Regions from separate parts of the Cytobacillus solani genome, predicted to be linked through region 2. Evidence: a T-box and tRNA genes for the amino acid it is inferred to sense, from the RefSeq annotation. Region 2 holds a T-box; the other regions hold tRNA genes.
What was found. A T-box is a leader RNA that pairs with one kind of tRNA and senses whether it is charged. The one in region 2 lies ahead of argS (arginine--tRNA ligase), so its partner is inferred to be a tRNA-Arg.
Positions count from the first base shown of each region.

Region 1: it has a tRNA-Arg gene. The T-box ahead of argS (arginine--tRNA ligase) is inferred to sense a tRNA for this amino acid. The anticodon was not compared.
Region 3: it has a tRNA-Arg gene. The T-box ahead of argS (arginine--tRNA ligase) is inferred to sense a tRNA for this amino acid. The anticodon was not compared.

Region 1 covers NZ_CP041305.1:1,486,578-1,497,226, reverse strand. Annotated here, with positions in the region: rRNA gene FI644_RS07560 (16S ribosomal RNA) at 1-1,038, shown strand, start outside; rRNA gene FI644_RS07555 (23S ribosomal RNA) at 1,350-4,282, shown strand; rRNA gene rrf (5S ribosomal RNA) at 4,347-4,463, shown strand; tRNA gene FI644_RS07545 (tRNA-Glu) at 4,507-4,581, shown strand; tRNA gene FI644_RS07540 (tRNA-Gly) at 4,599-4,673, shown strand; tRNA gene FI644_RS07535 (tRNA-Arg) at 4,720-4,796, shown strand; tRNA gene FI644_RS07530 (tRNA-Pro) at 4,806-4,879, shown strand; tRNA gene FI644_RS07525 (tRNA-Ala) at 4,895-4,970, shown strand; tRNA gene FI644_RS07520 (tRNA-Met) at 4,991-5,064, shown strand; tRNA gene FI644_RS07515 (tRNA-Ser) at 5,077-5,169, shown strand; tRNA gene FI644_RS07510 (tRNA-Asp) at 5,191-5,264, shown strand; tRNA gene FI644_RS07505 (tRNA-Phe) at 5,434-5,509, shown strand; tRNA gene FI644_RS07500 (tRNA-Thr) at 5,669-5,741, shown strand; tRNA gene FI644_RS07495 (tRNA-Tyr) at 5,757-5,840, shown strand; tRNA gene FI644_RS07490 (tRNA-Trp) at 5,846-5,919, shown strand; tRNA gene FI644_RS07485 (tRNA-His) at 5,930-6,005, shown strand; tRNA gene FI644_RS07480 (tRNA-Ile) at 6,012-6,085, shown strand; gene FI644_RS07475 (undecaprenyl-diphosphatase) at 6,345-6,944, shown strand; gene FI644_RS07470 (MarR family winged helix-turn-helix transcriptional regulator) at 7,132-7,620, shown strand; gene FI644_RS07465 (ABC transporter ATP-binding protein) at 7,617-9,341, shown strand; gene FI644_RS07460 (ABC transporter ATP-binding protein) at 9,338-10,649, shown strand, end outside.
Region 2 covers NZ_CP041305.1:4,257,829-4,268,477, forward strand. Annotated here, with positions in the region: gene FI644_RS21420 (SRPBCC family protein) at 281-724, shown strand; gene FI644_RS21425 (MBL fold metallo-hydrolase) at 904-1,719, opposite strand; gene FI644_RS21430 (Rrf2 family transcriptional regulator) at 1,983-2,399, shown strand; partial or broken gene FI644_RS26975 (NUDIX domain-containing protein) at 2,449-2,693, shown strand; gene FI644_RS21440 (GNAT family N-acetyltransferase) at 2,884-3,363, shown strand; gene FI644_RS21445 (ATP-binding cassette domain-containing protein) at 3,870-6,125, shown strand; T-box leader at 6,248-6,464, shown strand; gene argS (arginine--tRNA ligase) at 6,513-8,204, shown strand; gene FI644_RS21455 (MFS transporter) at 8,496-9,725, shown strand; gene FI644_RS21460 (beta-ketoacyl-ACP reductase) at 10,007-10,649, shown strand, end outside.
Region 3 covers NZ_CP041305.1:1,374,534-1,385,182, reverse strand. Annotated here, with positions in the region: gene cmpA (cortex morphogenetic protein CmpA) at 1-45, opposite strand, end outside; gene FI644_RS06960 (SprT family protein) at 134-604, shown strand; tRNA gene FI644_RS06955 (tRNA-Asn) at 721-795, shown strand; tRNA gene FI644_RS06950 (tRNA-Ser) at 806-896, shown strand; tRNA gene FI644_RS06945 (tRNA-Glu) at 912-983, shown strand; tRNA gene FI644_RS06940 (tRNA-Asp) at 1,039-1,115, shown strand; tRNA gene FI644_RS06935 (tRNA-Gln) at 1,137-1,211, shown strand; tRNA gene FI644_RS06930 (tRNA-Lys) at 1,224-1,299, shown strand; tRNA gene FI644_RS06925 (tRNA-Leu) at 1,310-1,391, shown strand; tRNA gene FI644_RS06920 (tRNA-Leu) at 1,452-1,537, shown strand; tRNA gene FI644_RS06915 (tRNA-Arg) at 1,597-1,673, shown strand; tRNA gene FI644_RS06910 (tRNA-Pro) at 1,747-1,823, shown strand; tRNA gene FI644_RS06905 (tRNA-Gly) at 1,849-1,922, shown strand; rRNA gene FI644_RS06900 (16S ribosomal RNA) at 2,004-3,554, shown strand; rRNA gene FI644_RS06895 (23S ribosomal RNA) at 3,975-6,907, shown strand; rRNA gene rrf (5S ribosomal RNA) at 6,975-7,091, shown strand; tRNA gene FI644_RS06885 (tRNA-Met) at 7,119-7,192, shown strand; tRNA gene FI644_RS06880 (tRNA-Asp) at 7,196-7,272, shown strand; gene tsaE (tRNA (adenosine(37)-N6)-threonylcarbamoyltransferase complex ATPase subunit type 1 TsaE) at 7,561-8,016, shown strand; gene tsaB (tRNA (adenosine(37)-N6)-threonylcarbamoyltransferase complex dimerization subunit type 1 TsaB) at 8,013-8,720, shown strand; gene rimI (ribosomal protein S18-alanine N-acetyltransferase) at 8,725-9,174, shown strand; gene tsaD (tRNA (adenosine(37)-N6)-threonylcarbamoyltransferase complex transferase subunit TsaD) at 9,171-10,196, shown strand; gene FI644_RS06855 (ABC-F family ATP-binding cassette domain-containing protein) at 10,567-10,649, opposite strand, start outside.

The DNA of each region.
Region 1 (10,649 bases), 2.4 Mb from region 2:
CTAACTACGTGCCAGCAGCCGCGGTAATACGTAGGTGGCAAGCGTTGTCCGGAATTATTGGGCGTAAAGCGCGCGCAGGTGGTTTCTTAAGTCTGATGTGAAAGCCCCCGGCTCAACCGGGGAGGGTCATTGGAAACTGGGAGACTTGAGTGCAGAAGAGGAAAGTGGAATTCCAAGTGTAGCGGTGAAATGCGTAGAGATTTGGAGGAACACCAGTGGCGAAGGCGACTTTCTGGTCTGTAACTGACACTGAGGCGCGAAAGCGTGGGGAGCGAACAGGATTAGATACCCTGGTAGTCCACGCCGTAAACGATGAGTGCTAAGTGTTAGAGGGTTTCCGCCCTTTAGTGCTGCAGCAAACGCATTAAGCACTCCGCCTGGGGAGTACGGCCGCAAGGCTGAAACTCAAAGGAATTGACGGGGGCCCGCACAAGCGGTGGAGCATGTGGTTTAATTCGAAGCAACGCGAAGAACCTTACCAGGTCTTGACATCCTCTGACAATCCTAGAGATAGGACGTTCCCCTTCGGGGGACAGAGTGACAGGTGGTGCATGGTTGTCGTCAGCTCGTGTCGTGAGATGTTGGGTTAAGTCCCGCAACGAGCGCAACCCTTGATCTTAGTTGCCAGCATTCAGTTGGGCACTCTAAGGTGACTGCCGGTGACAAACCGGAGGAAGGTGGGGATGACGTCAAATCATCATGCCCCTTATGACCTGGGCTACACACGTGCTACAATGGATGGTACAAAGGGCTGCAAGACCGCGAGGTTTAGCCAATCCCATAAAACCATTCTCAGTTCGGATTGCAGGCTGCAACTCGCCTGCATGAAGCCGGAATCGCTAGTAATCGCGGATCAGCATGCCGCGGTGAATACGTTCCCGGGCCTTGTACACACCGCCCGTCACACCACGAGAGTTTGTAACACCCGAAGTCGGTGGGGTAACCGCAAGGAGCCAGCCGCCTAAGGTGGGACAGATGATTGGGGTGAAGTCGTAACAAGGTAGCCGTATCGGAAGGTGCGGCTGGATCACCTCCTTTCTAAGGATGAAATGAAGTCTATCTTCATTAAAAGACGTTTCTTGCTTTGTTTAGTTTTGAGAGAACTAACTCTCAAAACTTGTTCCTTGAAAACTAGATAACAAATTGACAAGACATCATAAAAGTAAGTTCTTTTTTAAACAAACTTAGGTTTTCTTTCTTATTTATAAGATTGTGAACCGTGAGGGAAATGAGAAGCGAACAGGTCGAGGAATCGAGCGAGGAAGCACCGGAACGTACGTAGTGTGTACGTGAGGATGCTGACGAACGAAGATGACGAAGAGATGTGAAGCTTATCGTTGACCGAACTAGGTTAAGTTAGAAAGGGCGCACGGTGAATGCCTAGGCACTAGGAGCCGATGAAGGACGGGACTAACACCGATATGCTTCGGGGAGCTGTAAGTAAGCTTTGATCCGGAGATTTCCGAATGGGGGAACCCTCTATCCGTAATGGGATAGAATCTTTACCTGAATACATAGGGTATTGAAGGCAGACCCGGGGAACTGAAACATCTAAGTACCCGGAGGAAGAGAAAGCAAACGCGATTCCCTGAGTAGCGGCGAGCGAAACGGGATTAGCCCAAACCAAGAGGCTTGCCTCTTGGGGTTGTAGGACACTCTACACGGAGTTACAAAGGAACGAGGTAAATGAACAGGTCTGGAAAGGCCGGCCAGAGAAGGTAAAAGCCCTGTAGTTGAAACTTCGTTCCCTCCAGAGTGGATCCTGAGTACGGCGGGACACGAGAAATCCCGTCGGAAGCAGGGAGGACCATCTCCCAAGGCTAAATACTCCCTAGTGACCGATAGTGAACCAGTACCGTGAGGGAAAGGTGAAAAGCACCCCGGAAGGGGAGTGAAAGAGATCCTGAAACCGTGTGCCTACAAGTAGTCAGAGCCCGTTTATGGGTGATGGCGTGCCTTTTGTAGAATGAACCGGCGAGTTACGATTACATGCGAGGTTAAGTTGAATAGACGGAGCCGCAGCGAAAGCGAGTCTGAATAGGGCGAATGAGTATGTGGTCGTAGACCCGAAACCAGGTGATCTACCCATGTCCAGGTTGAAGTTCAGGTAACACTGAATGGAGGACCGAACCCACGCACGTTGAAAAGTGCGGGGATGAGGTGTGGGTAGCGGAGAAATTCCAATCGAACTTGGAGATAGCTGGTTCTCTCCGAAATAGCTTTAGGGCTAGCCTCATGTAGAAAGAGTCTTGGAGGTAGAGCACTGTTTGGACTAGGGGCCCCCATCGGGTTACCGAATTCAGACAAACTCCGAATGCCAAAGACTTATCCATGGGAGTCAGACTGCGAGTGATAAGATCCGTAGTCAAGAGGGAAACAGCCCAGACCACCAGCTAAGGTCCCAAAGTATACGTTAAGTGGAAAAGGATGTGGAGTTGCTTAGACAACCAGGATGTTGGCTTAGAAGCAGCCACCATTTAAAGAGTGCGTAATAGCTCACTGGTCGAGTGACTCTGCGCCGAAAATGTACCGGGGCTAAACGTATCACCGAAGCTGTGGATGGACATCTACGATGTCCGTGGTAGGAGAGCGTTCTAAGGGCGTTGAAGCTAGACCGCAAGGACTGGTGGAGCGCTTAGAAGTGAGAATGCCGGTATGAGTAGCGAAAGATGGGTGAGAATCCCATCCACCGAATGCCTAAGGTTTCCTGAGGAAGGCTCGTCCGCTCAGGGTTAGTCGGGACCTAAGCCGAGGCTGAAAAGCGTAGGCGATGGACAACAGGTTGATATTCCTGTACCACCAAACTCCGTTTGAGCAATGGGGGGACGCAGGAGGATAGGGTAAGCGCACTGCTGGATATGTGCGTCTAAGCAGTTAGGCTGCAAGCGAGGAAAATCCCGTTTGCGTGAAGGCTGAGCTGTGACAGCGAGGGAAATATAGTACCGAAGTTCCTGATTCCACACTGCCAAGAAAAGCCTCTAGTGAGGATAAGGTGCCCGTACCGCAAACCGACACAGGTAGGCGAGGAGAGAATCCTAAGGTGAGCGAGAGAACTCTCGTTAAGGAACTCGGCAAAATGACCCCGTAACTTCGGGAGAAGGGGTGCTTTTTAGGGTGAATAGCCCTGAAAAGCCGCAGTGAATAGGCCCAGGCGACTGTTTAGCAAAAACACAGGTCTCTGCGAAGCCGCAAGGCGAAGTATAGGGGCTGACGCCTGCCCGGTGCTGGAAGGTTAAGAGGAGGGGTTAGCTCACGCGAAGCTCTGAATTGAAGCCCCAGTAAACGGCGGCCGTAACTATAACGGTCCTAAGGTAGCGAAATTCCTTGTCGGGTAAGTTCCGACCCGCACGAAAGGCGTAACGATCTGGGCACTGTCTCAACGAGAGACTCGGTGAAATTATAGTACCTGTGAAGATGCAGGTTACCCGCGACAGGACGGAAAGACCCCGTGGAGCTTTACTGTAGCCTGATATTGAATTTCGGTACAGCTTGTACAGGATAGGTAGGAGCCTTGGAAGCCGGAGCGCCAGCTTCGGTGGAGGCATCGGTGGGATACTACCCTGGCTGTATTGAAATTCTAACCCATGCCCCTGATCGGGGCAGGAGACAGTGTCAGGTGGGCAGTTTGACTGGGGCGGTCGCCTCCTAAAAAGTAACGGAGGCGCCCAAAGGTTCCCTCAGAATGGTTGGAAATCATTCGAAGAGTGTAAAGGCATAAGGGAGCTTGACTGCGAGACCTACAAGTCGAGCAGGGACGAAAGTCGGGCTTAGTGATCCGGTGGTTCCGCATGGAAGGGCCATCGCTCAACGGATAAAAGCTACCCCGGGGATAACAGGCTTATCTCCCCCAAGAGTCCACATCGACGGGGAGGTTTGGCACCTCGATGTCGGCTCATCGCATCCTGGGGCTGTAGTCGGTCCCAAGGGTTGGGCTGTTCGCCCATTAAAGCGGTACGCGAGCTGGGTTCAGAACGTCGTGAGACAGTTCGGTCCCTATCCGTCGTGGGCGCAGGAAATTTGAGAGGAGCTGTCCTTAGTACGAGAGGACCGGGATGGACGCACCGCTGGTGTACCAGTTGTTCTGCCAAGAGCATCGCTGGGTAGCTATGTGCGGAAGGGATAAGTGCTGAAAGCATCTAAGCATGAAGCCCCCCTCGAGATGAGATTTCCCATAGCGTCAAGCTAGTAAGACCCCTGAAAGATGATCAGGTTGATAGGTTTGAGGTGGAAGCGTGGTGACACGTGGAGCTGACAAATACTAATCGGTCGAGGACTTAACCAAAATGAAATACATGATGTCTGTCTGTTATCTAGTTTTGAAGGAATAATCCTTTAACTAACAATAGTCTGGTGGCGATAGCGAGAAGGTCACACCCGTTCCCATCCCGAACACGGCAGTTAAGCTTCTCAGCGCCAATGGTAGTTAGGGGCTGTCCCCTTGTGAGAGTAGGACGCCGCCAGGCTAGGCCCTAATGTTGGGCTATTTTTTTCGTCTAATTTAATATGGGCCCCTTGGTCAAGCGGTTAAGACACCGCCCTTTCACGGCGGTAACACGGGTTCGAATCCCGTAGGGGTCACCATTATTTGTCTTTTATGTGCGGAAGTAGTTCAGTGGTAGAACACCACCTTGCCAAGGTGGGGGTCGCGGGTTCGAATCCCGTCTTCCGCTCCAATTTCCCATTGAGTTTAGATCACTTCTCAGTACTATTTGAATAAATGCGCCCGTAGCTCAATTGGATAGAGCGTCTGACTACGGATCAGAAGGTTATGGGTTCGACTCTTTTCGGGCGCGCCATATTCTTAACGGGAAGTAGCTCAGCTTGGTAGAGCACTTGGTTTGGGACCAAGGGGTCGCAGGTTCGAATCCTGTCTTCCCGATTTTTTATTATTTATGGGGCCTTAGCTCAGCTGGGAGAGCGCCTGCCTTGCACGCAGGAGGTCAGCGGTTCGATCCCGCTAGGCTCCACCATAGATTTAAAATAATATTTTGGCGGCGTAGCTCAGCTGGCTAGAGCGTACGGTTCATACCCGTGAGGTCGGGGGTTCGATCCCCTCTGCCGCTACTTATTTAATATGGAGGAATACCCAAGTCCGGCTGAAGGGATCGGTCTTGAAAACCGACAGGCGGGTCAAACCGCGCAGGGGTTCGAATCCCCTTTCCTCCTCCACTTCATTTGGTATAATAATTTGGTCCGGTAGTTCAGTTGGTTAGAATGCCTGCCTGTCACGCAGGAGGTCGCGGGTTCGAGTCCCGTCCGGACCGCTATTTTTTTATTTGTATTTGGCTCAGTAGCTCAGTTGGTAGAGAATTGAAAGTTTACCTGCGAAGCAATGCTTCCATGAATAGAAAACTTTCAATTTGCAACAAAGACCAAAGGGCTTTGCCGCACAGTTTTTAATGCAATCAATGTTTAGGAAATAAAACAATATATGGCTTAGTAGCTCAGTCGGTAGAGCAAAGGACTGAAAATCCTTGTGTCGGCGGTTCGATTCCGTCCTGAGCCACCATTTATATGATGATGGCCTAGCTCAATTGGTAGAGCACGATCGAATATGCTTCTTGAAATACTTTAGCGTACTGATCGAGCTGCTGCTTGTAAAAGCTTTCTGAGATCAGGACGACGCTATAAATATATTGGAGTTAAATAATATACTAATATTTACTATGCCGGCCTAGCTCAATTGGTAGAGCAACTGACTTGTAATCAGTAGGTTGGGGGTTCAAGTCCTCTGGCCGGCATGTTTTAAAGCTTATGGAGGGGTAGCGAAGTGGCTAAACGCGGCGGACTGTAAATCCGCTCCTTCGGGTTCGGCAGTTCGAATCTGCCCCCCTCCACCATTTATAGGGGTATAGTTTAAAGGTAGAACTAAGGTCTCCAAAACCTTCAGTGTGGGTTCGATTCCTACTACCCCTGCCATTTTATTTTGGCGGTTGTGGCGAAGTGGTTAACGCATCGGATTGTGGTTCCGACATTCGTGGGTTCGATTCCCATCAGCCGCCCCATAATGCGGGCCTATAGCTCAGCTGGTTAGAGCGCACGCCTGATAAGCGTGAGGTCGATGGTTCGAGTCCATTTAGGCCCATCATTTATGAATAGATAGCTAGCCTAATTCTTATAGGAAATGGCGATTTTAAAAAATGGATAACTAACCATGTCATTGAGATATAGTTAGTTATCTATTTTTTAATTGTTTTGTTAATTCTATGCAATAGTTATTAACCTATTGGTTTAAACTCTTACCTTACAAAAATGTAAGCAAATGTAAGGTAAACAAATTTTCCATTTACAGCGCATGGGACATAATTGTAGTATAAGAAAGAAATTAGGGGGGAAAGCAGCTAATGTCATTTACAGAAACGAACATTAATATATTTAGAATGATTAACGACTTAGGGAAAGAATACACATTCTTAAACCCTCCGTTTATTTTCATTGCTGAATATACAGTATATCTTTTAGCACTGGCAACGATCGTTTATTGGTTTACTCGTGAGTATAAGAATAGAATGATGGTAATAAGTGCAGGAATTACTTTTATTTTCGCTGAAATCATAGGAAAACTAGCAGGAACATTCCATTCAAACTATCAGCCTTTTGCTGAACTGGCCAATGTGAATAAATTAATAGAAAAGACAGTGGGGAACTCATTTCCAAGTGACCATACCATACTTTTCTTTTCATTTTGTATGACCTTTTGGCTTTTTAAAAAAGGGTACGGCTTTTTATGGATGATAGCCGCTATCTTAGTAGGAATATCAAGAATGTGGGTAGGCGTGCATTATCCTGCTGATGTCGCTGCAGGAGCATTAATAAGTATTGTTTCAGCAGTTGTTGTTTACTATGTTGTCCCTAGGATAAGCTTCATTCAAAAATTATTGAAGTTATATGAAAAAGGAGAAGGATATATATTGCCTTCAAAATCTAAATCTAAGGATTTCTAAAAATCAGTCTAATAAAAGACCAGCTAATAAACAGTTAGCTGGTCTTTTTATGTTTTTGGACACCGAAAGTTTATCTTTGGAATTTGCTATCGCTTGACTGCAAAAATAAAAAGGTGTAAATTTAAATACTCCTATATTGAACTGTCCATTATTGAACTATCAAGTAGTGATGAAAGGGGTATGTTTAATGGAACATGAAAATCAAAAGTTAGTACGCTCAACACAATTATTGCGTTCATTTTGGAGTGTGCAGAAAAATATTGTGCGCTTCGTTCAAAAAATTGCCGTTGAGAATGGGCTATCTGTCCCGCAATATACGATATTGATGACACTAACTCTACATAAAGAAATGAAACTGACACAAAAAAAAGTTGGAGAACAAACTTTTCTTCCTAAAAGCACGCTGAGCCATGCTGTGGATGGTCTTGCTCAGGAAGGGTTTTTAAACCGTCAGCAAGTGGAAGGGAACCGACGTGAGATGGAGTTAAAGATTACGGACAAAGGGAAGGCATTTTTAAAAAGGATGCACCTTCAAGATGGAGGAATTCATCAGCTATTTCAATCTGCTATGGAGCAGTTAACAGACAAACAGTATGAAGAACTGCTTGAATCACATTTGCTTCTATCAGCCTATTTAGAATCCCAAGTGACAGATCAAGGAGGGAAAATGAATTGATAAAATTACTGAAGCATTTATCCGTTTATAAGTGGATTATTTTAGCAGTTTTAGGACTTGTCTTTGTACAATCAATGGCTGAACTTTTTCTGCCTACACTGATGGCAGATATCGTGGATAAAGGAGTTGTTTTAGGGGATACCCCTTATATTTGGAAGATTGGCGGTTTAATGCTTGTTGTTTCAGCAGTAGGTGCTATCGCTTCTGTTATTGCCAGCTATTATTCTTCTAATGCTGCAATAGGACTTGGTCGTGATATTCGGCGAAAGGTTTTTAATCATGTGGAGAAATTTTCACTGCAGGAATTTGATGAGGTTGGAACGGCATCACTCATTACACGAACAACAAATGATATTACGCAAATCCAGCAAGTAGTCATCATGATGCTTCGTATGGTTGTAAGCGCACCGATTATGTTAGTCGGGGGAATCATTATGGCTGTTTCAAAGGATGCAGAATTATCCATTATCATTGTTATCACAATGCCTGTGTTGATTGGTTCAATTCTTTTTATTTTTAAAAAAGGGATGCCACTTTTTCAAACTGTTCAAAAACGACTGGATCGTTTAAATCTTGTTTTACGTGAAAATTTAACAGGGATTCGAGTGATACGGGCGTTTAATCGTGAACCACAGGAGAAAGTACGTCTTAAGAAAGCAAATAAAGAACTGACAGATGTCTCAATTAAAGTGAATAAAGTAATGGCGTTTATGATGCCTGTGATGATGCTTGTTATGAACTTGACTGTTGTTGCGATTATCTGGTTTGGTGGAATTCGTATTGATAATGGGGCCATGCAAATAGGGGACTTAATGGCGTTTATCCAATATGTTATGCAAATTATGTTCGCGCTTGTTATGGCTTCTATGATGTTTGTTATGATTCCGCGTGCAGCAGTATCAGCAAAAAGGATCAATGAAGTGCTTGATATGAAACCGGCATTTCTTGATGAAGGAAAACTGAAAGCAGATCGTGAGCAAGGGACACTCGAGTTTGAACATGTGACTTTTAGTTATCCTGGTGCTGAAGAACCTGCATTGACAGATATTAGTTTTACAGCCAAGCGGGGTGAAGTAACAGCTATTATTGGGGGGACAGGCTCAGGAAAATCAACGCTCGTCCATTTGATTCCTCGTTTTTATGAAGTAACTAGCGGTTCTATTCGTGTGAATGGGGTTGATATTAGAGAAGCCCCACAAAGCGAGGTACGATCAAAAATTGGCTTTGTGCCGCAAAAGGCAATGCTATTTACTGGCACAATTGCTGAGAACATTCGCTTTGGAAATTCAAATGCTTCACAAGATGAGATTGAACAAGCCACTCGAATTGCACAAGCAGAAGAATTTATACAGCAAATGAAAGATGGATATGAGTCAGAAATTGAACAAGGCGGATCCAACCTATCGGGAGGACAGAAGCAAAGATTGTCGATTGCTAGAGCTCTTGTTCGAAAACCAGATCTTTATATATTTGATGATAGTTTTTCTGCACTTGATTTCAAGACAGATGCAAAGCTTCGTCAAGCACTAAAAGATGAAACAAAGGATGCAACTATGCTGCTTGTTGCGCAGAGGATCAGTACAGTCGTTGATGCTGACCGTATCATCGTTTTAGAAAATGGACGAATTGCAGGGATTGGGACACATCAGGAGCTGCTTGAGACGAATGATGTCTACCGAGAAATCGCCCTTTCACAGCTTTCAGAGGAGGAGATCGCATGAGCAAGAAGAAAAAACCTCAAGATAGCCAACAGATGGGGCAAGGTCCAGGTGGCGGAAGCATGATGATGATGGGGCAAAAAGCAAAAGATTTTAAGGGGACATTGAGACGTCTTTTGGCCTATTTGAAGCCTCGAAGGTACCAATTGGCTGCTGTTTTTGTTGCGGCCATCTTGAGTACAATCTTCATGATTGTTGGCCCAAAAATTATGGGAACAGCGATAACGGAATTATTTGAAGGTGCATATGGGAAGTTTCAGGGGGTTCCTGGAGCGGAGATTGACTTTACAAAAATTGGGCAAATCCTACTTTTACTAGCCGGACTATACGTTTTTAGCAGTTTGTTTAGCTATTTGCAGCAATATATCATGTCTAGTGTTGCTCAAAAAACGGTGTATGATCTTAGGGAGGATGTAAATGAAAAATTGGGGAGATTGCCTCTTAAATATTTTGATGGCCGTTCGAACGGAGAAACGCTAAGCCGCGTAACGAATGATATTGATACAATCGGCAGTACACTTCAGCAAAGCTTAACACAGTTCATTACCTCCATTGTTACGATTATCGGGATTATTATTATGATGCTTTCAATCAGCCCAATCCTGACGTTAATTGCAATTATTAGTTTACCAGTGTCAATGTTTGCTATCGGACCAATTTTGAAAAGATCACAAAAACATTTTGCTGATCAGCAGCGGACTCTTGGTCAATTAAATGGACATATAGAAGAACTGTACACAGGTCATCAAGTAGTAAAAGCATTTGGGCATGAAGAAAAGGCGTTAAAGCAATTCGATGTTGTTAATGAGGAATTGTATGATGCAGGAAGGAAAGCTCAATTCATATCGGGGATTATTATGCCAATCATGTTTTTTATTGGGAATATAAGCTATGTCATCATTAGTGTTGTCGGCGGGATATTAGTGACGCAGAGAGCCATTACCATTGGGGATATTCAGGCATTTATTACTTATTCAAAGCAATTTACACAGCCGATAACACAAACTGCTAATATTGCAAATATTATTCAAGCAACTGTTGCGGCTGCTGAGCGTGTTTTTGAACTTCTTGATGAAGAAGAAGAAAAGAAAGAAGTAACATCAGAAACGTTAATGAGTGCAAAGGGTGCTGTTACCTTTGAACATGTGGATTTTGGATATGGGAAAGAATTGTTAATAAAAGATATGAATATCAATGTTTCACCAGGTCAGACGGTAGCCATCGTTGGACCAACTGGTGCTGGAAAAACGACGATGATTAACCTCCTCATGCGATTTTATGAACTGAATGGCGGAAAGATAAAGATTGATG
Region 2 (10,649 bases):
TATATTGATCGGAAACTTCATTAATGTTAAAAGTGATCCTGTAGGGAGATTTTTTTTACAACCAACAACTATATTATTTTTGTAATCATTTCGACAAGATTTTTTGGTTTGTTAGGTTAAGTGTCATAAATTTAATAGTAGAAAAATTTTTTTGGGAGTCATACTATAGAGGTATGACTTTTTTATCCAAGAAAGATATGGTTAGCTAAATAAAAAGACCACATAAATATTCTTCTAAACTTGGGTTATAAAAATATATTTGAAGGAAGGTTGATCCATAATGGATACACAAATAACAACAAAGTTTAAAATAAATAAATCTGCAAAAGAGGTGTTTGAAGCGATAGTTGATCCAGTGGAAATAGGAAACTTTTGGTTTTCTTCAAGTTCTGAGAGATGGGAACAAGGAAGAATGATTACTTTGAAATATGATGAATACGGAGCGGAAGGAATTATACATGTTTTAGAAGTAGATCCAAACAAGAATATCGTGTTTACATGGGGAGCAGAACATGATGAAGAAACGGTGGTAACAATTACATTAAATGAGTTAGATAAGATGAGTACAACTATAGAAGTATGCGAATCAGGTTTTAAAAAAGAGGATCCTGAACTAGTAAATAAAATGGTAGGTCAAAAGGGAGGTTGGGTATATATGTTATCTTGTTTAAAGAGTTACTTAGAGAATGATGTTAATAATTTGAGGGCTTCCATGCTCAATTAAGTATCGATAGAATATGAAGAATAATATCATGAAAAAGAATGATTAAATTTTAACATTGGAATTATATTTTAATTAGCAGGCTTGTTGTAGAAAAAATGAAAAAAGCCTAAATTCTTAAAAGTAAGCAAGAAACCAGGCTTTTAATTGATTTGGATTTCCTAACATTCATTAATATTGATTTAACTGATCTTAACCTGAACAATCGAGTTTATTATGTGTATGGAATCCCATTCTCCTGAAGAAAACAAGGTGATGGGGTATTTTTTTGGAAAAAGTGTGCTGTTAATCTGGTCTGGTGTCAATCCATCAGTATGGAGCTTGATTACCTTTTCTTGGAGATCTAACAAATAATCTAGCTTTTTTTGTAAAGCAGTTCGCCCATTCTCTAAGTAGCCAGCATGGCTGCAAAACACATCATCAAAGTTATAGGTTAATATTTTATTCAGAGATTCAATGATCGTTGGAATACTTTCTTCACGTAAAATGACCTTTGTCTTTTCCTGGCAATACAAATCACCTGTGAATAGTTGACCGGTTTCACGATTTAAAAAAGCTAAGTGGTCAATTGAATGACCAGGTGTTTCAATGACGTCCCATATTGCATTTCGGGATGAAAAGGTTTTTCCGATTGCCATTGCATAGAATGGACTTCGTTTCCCCCAAAATAATTTTCGATACATGGGATAATCTGGCTTCTTTTTACAGTAATCAAGCATTTTATCACTCATATTAATAGGTAACTGGAGTTCTTTATGTAAAATGGCAGCACAGCCTGTATGGTCCTCATGAAAATGCGTGACCACCACTTGATTAATATCCTGTTGTTTAAAAAATGACATAAATTGCTGTTCTAATGATTTTGCTCCCGTATCAATTAAAACACCATCAACAACGAAACAATGAACATTTAAATGTACCCCTCGAAATGCTACTGTACCGTTTCCGATTTGAACCCCATTTATTGTCTGCTGTTTAAAATTTCTCTTTAATAACAAAAATGAAACCTCCCCATAACCTCCCTTTTGATAAATTCTAACGCAAAATGAACGAAAATTCATTATTATTTAAAAATATTGGTAAAATTATGAAGTGTTGGACTTTAGCGATTGTCCGTATTTTCGCTGAACTAGAACTTTTGCAGCAAAATCAAACAGTGATTATTAGAAATAATAGAATTCTCTTGATATTTTTTTTTATTTATTTTAAGATCAATTACAGTCTTTAAAGGTCTTTAATGTATTTATAAAGGAGAGAAGTGATGAAATACTCAAGAGCCACAAATTATGCATTACACACTATGGTTTATTTAACTTTACAACCAAAGGGAAAAACGATTGGTGTAGAACAATTAGCCAAAATTCAAAATCTCTCACCAACTTATCTATCTAAGATTTTAACAAAACTTGTGAAAGCAGGATTAATTGAATCCATCCCTGGTGTAAAGGGTGGATATAGCATTGTAAGACAGTCTAATGAAATCACTTTTTTAGATGTTATACATGCAATTGAAGGAAAGACATCTTTGTTTAATTGTTCTTTTGATCATGAAGATTTACAAAATGGAGATTGCTTAATTGAAAATGTAATGATCGAGGCAGAAAAAAAGATGAAAGAAGAATTAAACAGCAGATTAATTCTTGATATTGCAAACCAAATCAATAAAGAAACATTATAATAATGACTCTTTTTTATAATATTTATAATATTAAAAGTCTGTAAATAGGCGATTGGAAGAAGGGGAATCACTTAGGAAGCAGCAATCAGGGAGACAAAAGAAGAATCGGGCATAGAAATTGAAGTGACCAAATTTTGTGGTATTTTTCAAAACTTTGATCGATCAATCTGTAATACATTGTTTTTGGGTAAAATGGTAACTTGGAAGAATTTTAGACAAAGAATAGAATACTGTTTGGATGATCGTTATCAGCCCTTTTATGTAGAGTTTACTGGAAGCGGTAATGAGAGTTAATCTCCCCAGCTTATGATCAAAAAATAAAGAAATCTAGATAATAAATTTATTATTATTAATTATTTGATTCTAAATGGATGATCATTCGTAAAAGCTAGATCAGCGGGAGGAAAGAAAAGCGCCAAATAAAATATTTAATTCCAATGTGCTTTATGAAAATGAGTATTTTTTATTAATGATATTTTTTGGGATGATACAAAAAAATTGTGGAGGACTGAAAGTGAAACAAAACAATATCAAAATTATAAAATATATTCCTAAGTATGCAAAACAAACGGTGGAAATGTGGCGAGAATGCAAGGAACTGGCGATTGGTCAGAAAGAAACTCATAGTTTTGACAATCACTTATATTTTTTAAATCATATATTAACTGATCATTTTCAAGTAGACTTAGCGCTTATCGATGAAAAAGTTGTTGGAATGATTGCATATAATGATAGAGAAATAAATCAACTCTACATACATATAGAGTTTCAAGGTATTGGTATCGGCCAAACCTTGTTGGATAGAGTAAAAGCACAATCAAGTGGAAGATTAACATTGTACACATTCGAAGTAAATGAAAAAGCTCAACGATTCTACGAAAAGCATGGATTTGAAATGATAGGCAGAGGGTATGAAAATGAAGAAAACTTACCTGATATTCAATATGAGTGGTCAGCTAAATAATGCATCTTGGATATAACTAGGGGATTTGAATTACAAATAAAAATGATCGAAACTGAAATTAAAACAATATGGATGGCACATAGTATCCCAGGAATGGCTATAGCACTTGTTAATGAGGTTTTATCACATCAATTGATTAAAAAAATTGAACACTAAATCTTGTAACAATACCGTAATATTTGTAAAATTCAATTTTAACCAATATAATTTAGCGGGTACTGCTGATGCATCCTGCTTGATGAATGAAAGCAAAACGGCCGCATGTACTTGCAGCCGTTTTATTTTGGAACAAGTACGTACTTGGTTTATGGTTAAAGATGATCGCCCTTGTCTAAGCTTTACATATACAATTTATCATTTTTGATTACACTATGAGTTTTCCAAAAAGCAATCGGATCACTCCCTGAATAGAACAATAACATTGGCAAGTTTGCCAGACTTTCTATGCACGATGTATGGTACAATGCGATAAAAAGTAGAATAACACAATCGGAAGGATGGTAATCATGAGTGAATCTAATCAGGAATATATCGTAATCTCGGCTGCAAGGGAAAACAATCTCAAGAATGTATCCTTACGTATTCCCAAGCGGAAGATCACAATCTTCACGGGGGTATCTGGATCAGGCAAGTCTTCCATTGTATTTGATACAATTGCCGCTGAATCCACGAGATTGCTGAATGAGAACTTTAGCATGTTTGTGCGTAATTTCCTGCCCCGCTATCCGCAGCCAGATGCGGACGCGATCGAGAATCTAAGCATGGCTGTTATTGTAGATCAGAAGCGGCTGGGTGGTGGTTCCCATTCCACGATGGGCACGATTACCGATATCTCTCCTATTCTCCGCCTTCTCTTCTCCCGAGCGGGTCAGCCCTATATTGGTCAAGCGAACATGTTCTCGTTTAACGATCCTCAAGGCATGTGTCCCGAATGTAACGGGATCGGTAGGAAATTAGGAGTAGACATGAGCATGGCGCTGGATAAGTCAAAGTCGTTGAATGAAGGGGCAATTATGCTGCCTGACTATAAGGTGAGCGGATGGGATTGGTCGATGATCGTGCAATCAGGTTTCTTCAATCCTGACAAGAAGGTGAGCGATTATTCGGATGAAGAACTGAAACAGCTACTGTATGGCAAAGCAAGAAAAGTGAAGATGGATTTCGCAGGGAAGGCAACGAATATTACAGTAGAAGGAATTATCGAGAAGTTCACTAACAAATACATCAAGCGGGATGTGAAGACCAAATCCGAGCGTACACAAAAAGCTGTTGCGCCGTACATCTCTGAGGGTCCATGCCCCAGCTGCCACGGAGCAAGGCTCAGTCAGGCTGCGCTTAGCTGCAAAATTAATGGACTCAACATTGCGGAGATGTCGTCCATGGAGGTCGGACAGCTCATCCGCGTCGTTCGGGAGATTGTCGACGCGACGGCCGCTCCAGTTGTCAAGTCGCTAATGGAGCGGCTGCAGCATTTGGTAGATATCGGACTAGACTACTTAACTCTTGACCGTGAGACTGATACATTGTCTGGAGGAGAGTCGCAGCGCGTAAAGATGGTAAAGCATCTGAGCGGAAGCCTAGTGGATGTCACTTACATCTTTGATGAGCCTAGCGTTGGGTTGCATCCCCGTGATGTACACAGGTTAAATGAATTGCTTCAAAAGCTGCGCGACAAGGGCAATACTGTGATTGTTGTCGAGCATGATCCCGACGTGATCAAGTTGGCGGATCATATCATCGACGTCGGACCCCATGCAGGCAGCCGTGGCGGCACCATTGTGTATGAAGGAAGCTTTCAAGGTTTGCTGGAGGCAGGTACTTTGACAGGCACTCATATGAGGAGGCCGCTTCAGTTGAAGCATGATTGCAGGAAACCATCCGGCAAGCTGTCTGTCAAGGATGCAACAATGCACAACCTCAGGAATGTGAGTGTAGATATTCCAACTGGAGTGCTGACAGTTGTTACGGGTGTTGCCGGTTCGGGCAAGAGTACGCTGATTAACAAAGTATTCCTTGGCCAGCATCCGGATGCGATCGTCATTGACCAATCAGCGGTAGGAGTGTCAACACGCTCGAATCCCGCAACCTACACGGGTATTATGGATGATGTGCGCAAGGCATTTGCTTCCGAGAACAAGGTCAATCAAGGCTTGTTCAGCTTCAACTCCAAGGGGGCTTGCGAGAACTGCCAAGGGCTGGGTGTAGTGTATACAGACCTTGCATTCCTCGACAGTGTAAAGCTGCCATGCGAGGTATGCGATGGAAGACGGTTCAAAGAAGAGGTGCTCGCATACAAGCTGAACGGCAAGTCAATTGCAGAAGTGCTGGAGATGACTGTGGAGCAGGCTTTGAATTACTTTCAGCTGAAAGAGGTCGTGCGCAAGCTCCAAGCGTTAAGTGATGTGGGGCTGGATTATATTACACTTGGTCAGCCACTCAGCACGCTCTCAGGCGGTGAATGCCAGCGCATCAAATTAGCAAGTGAGTTGCATAAAAAGGGCAGCATCTACGTGATGGACGAGCCTACGACTGGCCTTCATATGTCAGATATTGGTCACCTTCTTGAGATCATGAAACGGCTTGTGGAGGCGGGTAATACGGTAATCGTTATCGAGCACAACCTTGATGTTATCAGCCAAGCGGATTGGATCATCGATATGGGACCGGACGGAGGCAGCAAAGGTGGCCAGGTGGTGTTCGAAGGCACACCTTCGCAGATTATCAATAAGGAGCAGTCGATCACAGGAAAATATCTAAACTAATGCAATAATTTCTACTTTTGAAATGGATGGGATTCATAACTTATTTATCAAGTGGTTTTTTAAATATACAAATAAGTATTGCAATTTATATAAGAATGGCTATAATGATTTAAAATACTTCTTAAAAATCAATGACAAAGAGAGTAGTTTTTTGTAACGGCAAAGCGAGTCAGGGATGGTGGAAGCCTGATCATGGAGCAAAAAGTGAACCGCACTTTGGAGATGCTTTCCTGAATACACGTCTTAGGGGAAGTCGGGGTGAACCCCGTTATCAAATAGAGTGGTTTTTATAAAACAAGTAGAGTGGTACCGCGGGTTAATAGGAATCCCGTCTCTTTTTCTTAGGAAAAAGAGACGGGATTTTTTTATTTTGAGGAGGAAAGAGAAATGGATTATAAAATGGCATTGGCAGATGTTCTATACGATCAATTAAAAGATCATTTAAAGAAAAGTAAGTTACTGAATATGATTGAAATACCTAAATTTGCGAATATGGGTGATTTAGCCTTTCCTTGTTTTGAATTGGCTAATATTTACCGTAAGTCACCACAGAACATAGCACTTGAACTCGTACAAAACGTAGAGCTGTCAAACTGTTTCCAGAATGCAGTAGCAGCTAGTGGCTATATCAATGTATTTTTAAATAAAAGTGAAGTATCCTCACGAATTATTCAGGAAGTCATCTCAAGAAAAGAAAAGTATGGAGATATAAACATTGGCAATCAGAACGTTATAACAATTGATTTTTCATCCCCAAACATTGCAAAACCTTTTTCAATGGGACATTTACGTTCCACAGTAATTGGGAACGCACTTGCACTCTTGTCTGAAAAATGTGGGTATAAGCCAATTAGAATAAATCACTTAGGTGATTGGGGCACGCAGTTTGGAAAGTTAATTGTAGCCTATAAAAAGTGGGGTGAAGAGCAAAAGGTAAGACAAAATCCGATCAAAGAGCTGTTAAAATTGTATATTCAATTCCATGAAGAGGCTGAACAGGATACTGATTTAAATGATCAAGGGAGACTGTGGTTTAAGAGGCTAGAAGAAGGAAACGAAGAAGCTTTAGAATTATGGAAATGGTTTAGAGATGAATCATTGAAAGAGTTTTCGAAAATATATACATTATTAGGTGTGAACTTTGATTCAACTCATGGCGAGGCTTTTTACAATGATAAAATGGAGCAAGTAGTTCACCTGCTTGACGATATGCAGTTATTAAAAGAATCAGAAGGAGCAAAAATAGTAGAAATAAACAATGATTCACCTCCTTGTTTAATTAAGAAAAAAGATGGAACCACTCTCTACGCAACCCGTGATTTAGCAGCAGCAATTTATCGGCAAAATCATTACGGATTTGTTAAGTCACTATATGTTGTAGGGAATGAGCAAACACTCCATTTTAAGCAATTATTCGAAGTATTAATGAGAATGGGTTATACATGGCATGAAGGACTTATGCATATTCCTTTTGGAATGATGTTAAAGGATGGTAAGAAAATGTCAACAAGAAAAGGAAAAGTTGTATTATTGGAGCAAGTCTTAATTGATGCGATTAATATAGCCAAGAAAAACATTATTATGAAGAATCCAGAGCTGGAATATAAAGATACGGTTGCTCGTCAGGTTGGCGTCGGTGCCGTCATATTCCATGATTTAAAAAACGATCGATTAAATAATATTGAATTTTCTATTGAAGATATGTTGAGATTTGAAGGAGAAACCGGTCCATATGTTCAATATACACATGCACGTGCATCTTCCATATTGAAAAAGGGGAAATATGAGGAAAGTAATGAGAAGTTTGCCGACATTACCGATGATGAAGCATGGTCAATAATAAAGAATCTCATGGCTTTTCCAGTCGTAATTAAGCGTGCCTTTAATGAATATGATCCATCACAAATTGCCAAATATGTACTCGAACTTTCCAAGGCATTTAATAAATACTATGGATCAGTTCGCATTTTAGATGATCATGAGCGAAAACAAGCAAGATTATCACTCGTTTTCGCAGTTCAAATTGTTCTAAAAGAGGGCTTACGACTATTAGGAATTGAAGCACCAAAAGAAATGTAAACGTAACTAAAGAAAATAACTAAGTTATCAAAACAATCATATTCTATGATAAAATGGAAAAATAAGGCGTGTGAATTGTATGATTTGGTTTCTCATCCTTTTTGTTCTTATGATATTCACATTTGCTTCATTTATAGATAGGAGACATATAAAAATAATAATCATCCTCAGTTACTAATCAATCCACATGCAATGCCAGGAGACCGATCAAACGATATGTGGGGGATAATAAGGACACAGGTGAATTCAATAACTGAGACAATTTTCACTTAATAGAAGAGGAGTTTTCCATTGAACCGATCCTTTTATGCTTTATTAGTCAGTCAAACTTCAACGAATCTCGGATTTGCTTTATATACAATGGTTGTTGTATTACATCTTTATAATGAATCGGACTCTACTGCATTGTCAGCAGCGGTCACCTTAGTAAGTTTCATCGCAAGGATGGGTAGCGGGCTTATTTTGCCAGCCGTATCAGATCGATATAAGCCTACACATTTATTGATGTTTGCTCAGATAAGTCAACTCCTGTTGCTTGCGGGATTATTTATCCTTTTTCAAATAGAACTGACGACGACTATATTAGTAATTGTCTTTATGGTATTAGCTAGTATTTCATTTTTTAATGGATTTTTTTCTCCAATTAAAAGCACTTTAGTAAAATCGATTGTCCATGAAAGTACGAGGGTGAAGGCAAATAGCCTCATTTCCAGTGTGGATCAAACTTTTTTATTTGCAGGATGGACATTTGGCGGCGTGTTGCTTGCATTTTTTGGGAAAGATACAACCTTAGCCTTCACATTTGGACTACTAATCACTTCAATCGTCAGTTTATTATTAGTGAAGGTACAAAAGTCAGTTACTATTCAATCTCAAGACGGATTTTTAGCAAGAATCACGAGCGGATGGCAACATCTTTTTCAACATAAGGGGTTAAGAATCTTAGTTATCATGGATTTAATGGAAGCCTGGGTTGGAACGATATGGATAGGTGCTGTCACTTTAACCTTTGCAAAGGAAGCGTTAGGAAAAGGAGAAATGTGGTGGGGATATATTAATGGCGGGTATTATCTAGGTACTATTATAGGAGGTTTACTTGTCTTTCGATTTTCAAAATGGATGCAAGGTCGCTTAACTCTTTTTATGCTTGCAGGTTCTTTCTTATTTGGGCTGCTCACGTTTTTTTATGGATTTGTTTCTACCCCGTATCTAGCATTAGTGCTAGTTCTCTTAATGGGTCCAGCGTATCAATTAAGAGACTTAGCACAGGAGACGATGTTTCAAAATAGTATAGATGATCAAACATTGATAAAAATCCTAGCTGCACGATCAACGCTAGTCCAGCTTATTTTTATTTTATCGGTTATTGGAATTGGCGTTTTAACAGACCTAATCGGTGTTCGATTAGTTTACATTTTGTCGGGGAGTTTATTACTGTTTTCAGCTATTTATGGATTTTATTATCTCCATATTCAAGGGAATGGAGCATCTTTAGAGTCTAACAAGGTAAAAGCTTCTTAAGTCAAATTGTTTAATTTATGTATGGAAAACGGGTATATTAGATCAATTCGTAAGCGAAATCACGGTTGATTGTGAATGAACAAAGAATGCTTGGATAATTTCCAAGCATTTTCTGTTATATTTGTTTGATATTCCTGTTTACGTTTTAACGGTAGCTATGAGTGAATTATTTTTAGTAGACGTACAAAAATCTTCTAACATTTAATCACAATCTTTTTTTATAAGTATGGTAAACTAGAATTGTGTAAATTCTGAATTTTGACTTTTAAAGGGTGGTTTATATGAGATTACAAGGGAAAACAGCTGTTATTACTGGTGGTGCAAGTGGCATAGGTTTAGAAGCTGTTAAGCTTTTTGCTAGAGAAGGGGCAAATGTAGCAATTGTCGATTATAATGATAAAGCGGGAAAAGAACAAGAAAATGGACATAACATTTTATTTTTCCAAGCCGATGTGGCTAATCGTGAAAGTGTTGATCACGTGATCCGAGATGTAATAGAGGTATTTGGTAAAATCGATATTTTAATTAATAATGCAGGAATTACAAGGGATGCAACTTTACAAAAAATGACGATAGAGGATTTTCAAAAAGTGATTGATGTAAATCTAACTGGTGTTTTTCATTGTACACAAGCAGTTCTTCCATACATGCTTGAGGCAGAAAAGGGGAAAATCATCAATACTTCCTCTGTTGCAGGGGTTGGAGGGAATTTTGGGCAAACCAATTATTCTGCAGCCAAAGCAGGTGTTATTGGATTAACGAAAACATGGGCAAAAGAATTAGGGAGAAAAGGAATAAATGTAAATGCAGTTGCACCAGGTTTTATCGAGACTGATATGATTAGCACGATTCCCGAACATATTCTTGTGCAAATAAAATTAATCACACCGAGTAGCCGGTTAGGGAAACCAGAAGATATTGCTA
Region 3 (10,649 bases), 2.3 Mb from region 2:
TTCGTAGAAAGCACGTTGGATTTGATTTTGAAACCATACAGGCATATGAGTACCTCCTCAGATCAAAAGGTATATATAATGTATGCTATAATAGGTTGTCATGTTGACAATATTTCTTAGGGGTAAGAGGAAGATGGATGATTTAGAGTTACAAAGACTGGTTGAAGAAATTTCTTTAGTGGAATTTGGTAAACCATTTCGACATAAGGCTTACTTTAATTCAAGACTTAAAACAACTGGCGGACGATATATGTTGAGTACCCATCATGTAGAAATAAATCGAAAATATTTAGAGCAGCTAGGGTATCAAGAGTTATGTGGCATTATAAAGCATGAACTTTGTCACTATCATTTGCATATAGAGGGAAAAGGGTATAAACACCAGGATCGAGATTTCAAGATATTAATGAAAGCTGTTGGAGCTCCTCGTTTTTGCTCACCACTGCCAGGGGATAATCGGAGGAATGGAGATAAGAAGATTATTATCTATTCTTGTAAGAACTGTGGGCAAGAGTATCATAGAAGAAGAAATATAAATACACAAAAATACGTTTGCGGAAAGTGCAGGGGAAAATTAGTTAAGAAGAATGAAGGGAAAATATAAAAGGTTTGTCTTTTAGATAAGGTGCTACTAAAAGGGTTATTTTTTTGAAAAACATTCTTGACTTTTAATAGGCAGGTTTTTATAATAGGAAGAGTCAAAAAGATGATATGTACTATTCCGCAGTAGCTCAGTGGTAGAGCTATCGGCTGTTAACCGATCGGTCGTAGGTTCGAGTCCTACCTGCGGAGCCATTTTTATTTTGGGGAAGTACTCAAGAGGCTGAAGAGGCGCCCCTGCTAAGGGTGTAGGTCGCGTAAGCGGCGCGAGGGTTCAAATCCCTCCTTCTCCGCCAGCGAAATTTTAATGTGGCCCGTTGGTCAAGCGGTTAAGACACCGCCCTTTCACGGCGGTAACACGGGTTCGAATCCCGTACGGGTCATCCATAGGTTTTCGGTAATTTGTATTAATTGAAAATGCAATGGAATGACAATTTTGGTCCGGTAGTTCAGTTGGTTAGAATGCCTGCCTGTCACGCAGGAGGTCGCGGGTTCGAGTCCCGTCCGGACCGCCATTTTTGTTTTGAGAATATTATTGGGCTATAGCCAAGCGGTAAGGCATCGCACTTTGACTGCGACATGCGTTGGTTCGAATCCAGCTAGCCCAGCCATTTTTTTATTTAGAGCCATTAGCTCAGTCGGTAGAGCATCTGACTTTTAATCAGAGGGTCGAAGGTTCGAGTCCTTCATGGCTCACCATTTATAATATGCGGGTGTGGCGGAATTGGCAGACGCACTAGACTTAGGATCTAGCGCCGCAAGGCGTGGGGGTTCGACTCCCTTCACCCGCATGATTGATTATTGACTTTTTTATAAAATATTGATACGATTAACTTTGTCGCTATTTAAATGCGGTCGTGGCGGAATGGCAGACGCGCTAGGTTGAGGGCCTAGTGGGGGCAACCCCGTGGAGGTTCAAGTCCTCTCGGCCGCACCAAAAAATATATTGACAACTAAATTGATTTAATATATGATATAAAAGTTGCTTTAATAAATGCGCCCGTAGCTCAATTGGATAGAGCGTCTGACTACGGATCAGAAGGTTATGGGTTCGACTCCTTTCGGGCGCGCCATTTATAATATAAGAATTCGGAAGTTAGAAGCAGGGATGAAATAAACTTTCCTCTTCGACCTCTTAATCTAATCCGGGAAGTAGCTCAGCTTGGTAGAGCACTTGGTTTGGGACCAAGGGGTCGCAGGTTCGAATCCTGTCTTCCCGACCATTCGATTTCATTTATAAATAATAATGCGGGTGTAGTTTAGTGGTAAAACCACAGCCTTCCAAGCTGTTGTCGAGGGTTCGATTCCCTTCACCCGCTCCAAAAGTTGCTCTTTGAAAACTGAACGAACAAAAAACGTCAACGTTAATTCAAGTTTTAAAACTTAAGAGCTAATCTTACTCTTTATTGGAGAGTTTGATCCTGGCTCAGGACGAACGCTGGCGGCGTGCCTAATACATGCAAGTCGAGCGAATCTGAGGGAGCTTGCTCCCAAAGATTAGCGGCGGACGGGTGAGTAACACGTGGGCAACCTGCCTGTAAGACTGGGATAACTTCGGGAAACCGGAGCTAATACCGGATAATCCTTTTCTACTCATGTAGAAAAGCTGAAAGATGGCTTCGGCTATCACTTACAGATGGGCCCGCGGCGCATTAGCTAGTTGGTGAGGTAACGGCTCACCAAGGCGACGATGCGTAGCCGACCTGAGAGGGTGATCGGCCACACTGGGACTGAGACACGGCCCAGACTCCTACGGGAGGCAGCAGTAGGGAATCTTCCGCAATGGACGAAAGTCTGACGGAGCAACGCCGCGTGAGTGATGAAGGTTTTCGGATCGTAAAACTCTGTTGTTAGGGAAGAACAAGTACCGTTCGAATAGGGCGGTACCTTGACGGTACCTAACCAGAAAGCCACGGCTAACTACGTGCCAGCAGCCGCGGTAATACGTAGGTGGCAAGCGTTGTCCGGAATTATTGGGCGTAAAGCGCGCGCAGGTGGTTTCTTAAGTCTGATGTGAAAGCCCCCGGCTCAACCGGGGAGGGTCATTGGAAACTGGGAGACTTGAGTGCAGAAGAGGAAAGTGGAATTCCAAGTGTAGCGGTGAAATGCGTAGAGATTTGGAGGAACACCAGTGGCGAAGGCGACTTTCTGGTCTGTAACTGACACTGAGGCGCGAAAGCGTGGGGAGCGAACAGGATTAGATACCCTGGTAGTCCACGCCGTAAACGATGAGTGCTAAGTGTTAGAGGGTTTCCGCCCTTTAGTGCTGCAGCAAACGCATTAAGCACTCCGCCTGGGGAGTACGGCCGCAAGGCTGAAACTCAAAGGAATTGACGGGGGCCCGCACAAGCGGTGGAGCATGTGGTTTAATTCGAAGCAACGCGAAGAACCTTACCAGGTCTTGACATCCTCTGACAATCCTAGAGATAGGACGTTCCCCTTCGGGGGACAGAGTGACAGGTGGTGCATGGTTGTCGTCAGCTCGTGTCGTGAGATGTTGGGTTAAGTCCCGCAACGAGCGCAACCCTTGATCTTAGTTGCCAGCATTCAGTTGGGCACTCTAAGGTGACTGCCGGTGACAAACCGGAGGAAGGTGGGGATGACGTCAAATCATCATGCCCCTTATGACCTGGGCTACACACGTGCTACAATGGATGGTACAAAGGGCTGCAAGACCGCGAGGTTTAGCCAATCCCATAAAACCATTCTCAGTTCGGATTGCAGGCTGCAACTCGCCTGCATGAAGCCGGAATCGCTAGTAATCGCGGATCAGCATGCCGCGGTGAATACGTTCCCGGGCCTTGTACACACCGCCCGTCACACCACGAGAGTTTGTAACACCCGAAGTCGGTGGGGTAACCGCAAGGAGCCAGCCGCCTAAGGTGGGACAGATGATTGGGGTGAAGTCGTAACAAGGTAGCCGTATCGGAAGGTGCGGCTGGATCACCTCCTTTCTAAGGATGAAATGAAGTCTAACTTCATTAAAAGACGTTTCATTGTTCGTTCAGTTTTGAGAGAGTAATCTCTCATATTATTTTGCTCCTGCGCCGCAGTAGTTCGAGGAAGATAAACCTCAGCTCGTCGCAAGGCAGCATGATGAATAGCTACGAAGCTTAATCACGTTGTGATTGAAATCAGTAGCCTTGTTCTTTGAAAACTAGATAATGCAATAAAGAAGATAACCGAGTAATCGCCATCTTAGTTTTTTCTCTTATATTGAGTTTTTAAAACCAAGTAAGAGTGTAAACCATGAGGGCAATGAGCAACAAGCAGATCAAGGAAGCGACCGAGCGAGCACCGGAACGTACTCAGTACGTGAGGAGCACAGCGAGAGAGCTGACGCCGAGATGCGCAGTTGATCATTGACCGAAGTAGGTTAAGTTAGAAAGGGCGCACGGTGAATGCCTAGGCACTAGGAGCCGATGAAGGACGGGACTAACACCGATATGCTTCGGGGAGCTGTAAGTAAGCTTTGATCCGGAGATTTCCGAATGGGGGAACCCTCTATCCGTAATGGGATAGAATCTTTACCTGAATACATAGGGTATTGAAGGCAGACCCGGGGAACTGAAACATCTAAGTACCCGGAGGAAGAGAAAGCAAACGCGATTCCCTGAGTAGCGGCGAGCGAAACGGGATTAGCCCAAACCAAGAGGCTTGCCTCTTGGGGTTGTAGGACACTCTACACGGAGTTACAAAGGAACGAGGTAAATGAACAGGTCTGGAAAGGCCGGCCAGAGAAGGTAAAAGCCCTGTAGTTGAAACTTCGTTCCCTCCAGAGTGGATCCTGAGTACGGCGGGACACGAGAAATCCCGTCGGAAGCAGGGAGGACCATCTCCCAAGGCTAAATACTCCCTAGTGACCGATAGTGAACCAGTACCGTGAGGGAAAGGTGAAAAGCACCCCGGAAGGGGAGTGAAAGAGATCCTGAAACCGTGTGCCTACAAGTAGTCAGAGCCCGTTTATGGGTGATGGCGTGCCTTTTGTAGAATGAACCGGCGAGTTACGATTACATGCAAGGTTAAGTTGAATAGACGGAGCCGCAGCGAAAGCGAGTCTGAATAGGGCGAATGAGTATGTGGTCGTAGACCCGAAACCAGGTGATCTACCCATGTCCAGGTTGAAGTTCAGGTAACACTGAATGGAGGACCGAACCCACGCACGTTGAAAAGTGCGGGGATGAGGTGTGGGTAGCGGAGAAATTCCAATCGAACTTGGAGATAGCTGGTTCTCTCCGAAATAGCTTTAGGGCTAGCCTCATGTAGAAAGAGTCTTGGAGGTAGAGCACTGTTTGGACTAGGGGCCCCCATCGGGTTACCGAATTCAGACAAACTCCGAATGCCAAAGACTTATCCATGGGAGTCAGACTGCGAGTGATAAGATCCGTAGTCAAGAGGGAAACAGCCCAGACCACCAGCTAAGGTCCCAAAGTATACGTTAAGTGGAAAAGGATGTGGAGTTGCTTAGACAACCAGGATGTTGGCTTAGAAGCAGCCACCATTTAAAGAGTGCGTAATAGCTCACTGGTCGAGTGACTCTGCGCCGAAAATGTACCGGGGCTAAACGTATCACCGAAGCTGTGGATGGACATCTACGATGTCCGTGGTAGGAGAGCGTTCTAAGGGCGTTGAAGCTAGACCGCAAGGACTGGTGGAGCGCTTAGAAGTGAGAATGCCGGTATGAGTAGCGAAAGATGGGTGAGAATCCCATCCACCGAATGCCTAAGGTTTCCTGAGGAAGGCTCGTCCGCTCAGGGTTAGTCGGGACCTAAGCCGAGGCTGAAAAGCGTAGGCGATGGACAACAGGTTGATATTCCTGTACCACCAAACTCCGTTTGAGCAATGGGGGGACGCAGGAGGATAGGGTAAGCGCACTGCTGGATATGTGCGTCTAAGCAGTTAGGCTGCAAGCGAGGAAAATCCCGTTTGCGTGAAGGCTGAGCTGTGACAGCGAGGGAAATATAGTACCGAAGTTCCTGATTCCACACTGCCAAGAAAAGCCTCTAGTGAGGATAAGGTGCCCGTACCGCAAACCGACACAGGTAGGCGAGGAGAGAATCCTAAGGTGAGCGAGAGAACTCTCGTTAAGGAACTCGGCAAAATGACCCCGTAACTTCGGGAGAAGGGGTGCTTTTTAGGGTGAATAGCCCTGAAAAGCCGCAGTGAATAGGCCCAGGCGACTGTTTAGCAAAAACACAGGTCTCTGCGAAGCCGCAAGGCGAAGTATAGGGGCTGACGCCTGCCCGGTGCTGGAAGGTTAAGAGGAGGGGTTAGCTCACGCGAAGCTCTGAATTGAAGCCCCAGTAAACGGCGGCCGTAACTATAACGGTCCTAAGGTAGCGAAATTCCTTGTCGGGTAAGTTCCGACCCGCACGAAAGGCGTAACGATCTGGGCACTGTCTCAACGAGAGACTCGGTGAAATTATAGTACCTGTGAAGATGCAGGTTACCCGCGACAGGACGGAAAGACCCCGTGGAGCTTTACTGTAGCCTGATATTGAATTTCGGTACAGCTTGTACAGGATAGGTAGGAGCCTTGGAAGCCGGAGCGCCAGCTTCGGTGGAGGCATCGGTGGGATACTACCCTGGCTGTATTGAAATTCTAACCCATGCCCCTGATCGGGGCAGGAGACAGTGTCAGGTGGGCAGTTTGACTGGGGCGGTCGCCTCCTAAAAAGTAACGGAGGCGCCCAAAGGTTCCCTCAGAATGGTTGGAAATCATTCGAAGAGTGTAAAGGCATAAGGGAGCTTGACTGCGAGACCTACAAGTCGAGCAGGGACGAAAGTCGGGCTTAGTGATCCGGTGGTTCCGCATGGAAGGGCCATCGCTCAACGGATAAAAGCTACCCCGGGGATAACAGGCTTATCTCCCCCAAGAGTCCACATCGACGGGGAGGTTTGGCACCTCGATGTCGGCTCATCGCATCCTGGGGCTGTAGTCGGTCCCAAGGGTTGGGCTGTTCGCCCATTAAAGCGGTACGCGAGCTGGGTTCAGAACGTCGTGAGACAGTTCGGTCCCTATCCGTCGTGGGCGCAGGAAATTTGAGAGGAGCTGTCCTTAGTACGAGAGGACCGGGATGGACGCACCGCTGGTGTACCAGTTGTTCTGCCAAGAGCATCGCTGGGTAGCTATGTGCGGAAGGGATAAGTGCTGAAAGCATCTAAGCATGAAGCCCCCCTCGAGATGAGATTTCCCATAGCGTCAAGCTAGTAAGACCCCTGAAAGATGATCAGGTTGATAGGTTTGAGGTGGAAGCGTGGTGACACGTGGAGCTGACAAATACTAATCGGTCGAGGACTTAACCATAAATGATTACTCAACTTCTTCTTTAGCATTATCTAGTTTTGAGGGAACAAACCTCATCATAAATAGGTCTAGTGGCGATAGCGAGAAGGTCACACCCGTTCCCATCCCGAACACGGCAGTTAAGCTTCTCAGCGCCAATGGTAGTTAGGGGCTGTCCCCTTGTGAGAGTAGGACGTCGCTAGGCTGTTTAACTAATATAAAATATTATTATCGCGGGGTGGAGCAGTTCGGTAGCTCGTCGGGCTCATAACCCGAAGGTCGCAGGTTCAAATCCTGTCCCCGCAATCTGGTCCGGTAGTTCAGTTGGTTAGAATGCCTGCCTGTCACGCAGGAGGTCGCGGGTTCGAGTCCCGTCCGGACCGCCATTATACACAAAAGTTAAGTGCGAAACATTGTTTCGTCTTTTTTTTGTCTATTTTTATCCATGCTTTTTTGCTCAGTAACAAAAAATCATGTAGACTATACATATAATAGATACTCCTTAGGATCCATCCTAAGGTTTTTTTGTTCAGAATAAGAAGATCGGACTTTTATCTAAAGTTGATTCTTTTCTAGTAAGGTTTTTTAATAAAGGATAGCTATGTAAATGAACACTGTTGAAAACAGTCTTTTGAAAAAAGGGACTTAAATGAAAATAAAGGTGAGTAATTAATATGAAGCAATTTGAGTTTATCTCGAACCAGCCCGAAGAAACAATGGATTTTTCTAAACGGCTTGCAGAATTTTTAAAGCCTGGCGATGTAATTGCTTTAGAAGGCGATCTTGGTGCAGGAAAAACGACGTTTACAAAAGGGCTGGCTCTTGGTTTAGATATCAAAAGAAACGTGAATAGCCCTACCTTTACAATTATTAAGGAGTATCAAGGAAGAATGCCTCTTTATCATATGGATGTATATCGAGTCGAGGATTCATTTGAAGATTTAGGGTTCGATGAATACTTCGAGGGAAACGGAATTACAGTTGTTGAGTGGGCTCATTTAATAGAGGAACAGCTTCCACAGGAATTATTAATGATATCTTTGTTTTTAGGAGAAAATGGAGCAAGAAAAATTGTAGTAACCCCTAAAGGTGAAAGATATGCGGAATTATGTAAGGAGTTTTTTATATGAAGTTGCTTTCGATCGATACGTCTAATTATTCATTAGGTGTGGCTTTATTAGATGAAAATCAAGTGATAGGTGAATATATAACAAATATAAAGAAAAATCACTCTGTACGCGTAATGCCTGCAATTGAAGCATTGATGAAAGACTGTGATGTGAAGCCAAGTGATCTTTCAAAGATTGTTGTTGCTAAAGGCCCGGGCTCGTATACTGGGGTTCGAATTGGTGTGACTATTGCAAAGACGTTAGCATGGACATTGAATATCCCTTTGACAGGCGTTTCGAGCTTAGAGGTATTAGCAGCATCTGCAGGCCGTTATTTCGAAGGTGTGATCTCTCCCGTATTTGATGCACGCAGAGGTCAAATATATACGGGTCTCTATCAATTCAGTGAGGGGAACTTAATCACAAAGAATAAAGATCAGCTGGTATTATCTATGGACTGGGCTGCTGAACTGAAAGAGAGAAGTGATAAGGTTCTTTTTATTGGGAACGATTTGCCTCTTCATCGAAAAACATTTGAAGAAATAATTGGAACACAAGCAGTTTTTGCTGAAATAACGGAGCATAATCCTCGACCTGCTGAGCTTGCATTATTGGGCAGGGATAAGGAAGCTGAAGATATACATTCTTTTGTTCCTAATTACATCCGTTTAGCAGAAGCGGAAGCTAATTGGATCAAAGCGAATAAAGAGAAGATAAGGAAGTAGCAGTATGAATAAGTCTTTAACCTTCCGATTTATGGATATTAATGATGTAGATGACATTCTAAAAATTGAGCATGAATCTTTTACCCTTCCATGGAGCAGAGAGGCATTTCTAAATGAGTTAACGACAAATCAATATGCTTTGTATTTAGGTTTAGAAGAAGACGGGAAAGTCATAGGCTATTGTGGTGTATGGATTGTTGTGGATGAAGCGCAAATTACAAATGTTGCTATTTTGCCGGAGTTTCGTGGAAGGAAGCTGGGAGAGGCATTAATGAGACAAGTGATGGAAATTGCCTCAGAGAGAGGAGCGAGGACGATGTCGCTCGAGGTGCGTGTATCCAATTCGATTGCCCAGTCTCTCTATCGAAAGCTTGGATTTCAAAATGGCGGAATTAGAAAGAACTACTATTCGGATAATCAAGAAGATGCTTTAGTAATGTGGGTGAATTTATGACAAACAAAGATCAATTAATCATGGGAATTGAAACAAGCTGTGATGAAACGGCAGTTGCAATCATTAAAAATGGAAGAGAAATTGCTGCAAATGTAGTAGCCTCTCAAATTGAAAGCCACAAAAGATTCGGCGGTGTTGTTCCAGAGATTGCTTCTCGTCATCATGTAGAGCAAATTACGATTGTACTAGAGGAAGCGCTAAACCAGGCAAATATCAGTTACGAAGATTTAAGTGCCATTGCCGTTACAGAAGGACCTGGATTAGTTGGGGCATTATTAGTGGGGGTAAATGCGGCAAAGGCCGTTGCTTTTGCTCATGGGATTCCGTTAGTGGGGGTTCATCATATAGCTGGACATATTTATGCGAATCGGCTTGTAAGGGAGATGGCATTTCCTTTGCTCTCACTTGTTGTTTCGGGTGGACATACAGAACTTGTGTATATGAAGGAGCATGGCCATTTTGAAGTCATAGGTGAAACTAGGGATGATGCTGCTGGAGAAGCCTATGATAAAGTTGCAAGAACTTTAAGTCTTCCCTATCCAGGAGGGCCTCATATTGATCGGTTAGCACAGGAAGGAGAACCTTCTATTTCATTGCCTCGTGCATGGCTGGAGGAAGGCTCCTATGATTTCAGCTTCAGTGGATTAAAGTCAGCAGTTATTAACACTGTCCACAATGCTGAACAAAGAGGGGACCAGATTAAGCCTGAGGATTTGGCATCAAGCTTTCAACAAAGTGTGATTGATGTACTGGTAACAAAAACAAGTAAGGCTGCAAAAGAATATAACGTGAAACAGGTACTATTAGCTGGTGGTGTAGCAGCTAATAAAGGTTTGCGTACAGCTTTACAGGAAGAGTTTACTAAGCTTCCTGAATGTGAGCTAGTTATCCCGCCGTTATCCCTATGTACAGACAATGCGGCAATGATCGCTGCTGCAGGCAGTGTTTTATTTGAAAAAGGGATACAATCAACTATGGCTTTGAATGCAAATCCAGGTCTCGATATTACTATCCACAATTAAGGAACAGCTAGGAAGAAGTCCTCATTGGAAAGTGGGGACTTTCTTGTGGATAAATAGAAAAATCAGATAATTTCTGTGGGAATTGTGGATAATAAGGCTGTTTATTGTGGATAATGTGGAAAAGTCTGTGGAAGTCTTTCATTTCAGGCTATATTTTGTGAATAGTTTTGTGGACAAAAAAGGAACAAAGGGTGTACATATCCCCAGTTCCTTTTTCTTATGTCTAGCGCCAGCGCCTATCGCCTATCAAACTTCAGGTCCCCTCCCTACGATAAGTCGACATCAATTCGCTATCGCTCATTGTGTCTCCTATATCTCAGTCACGGCCCTTTCAGTTTGTACGGCGATGATCAAGGCGCTTCCGCTTTTCTTAATCTGCTAATTCGGTCCATTCTTCGACCAGTTCGTCTAATTTACCTTTTGCCTCATTGTTTTTATTCGTAATCTCCAGTA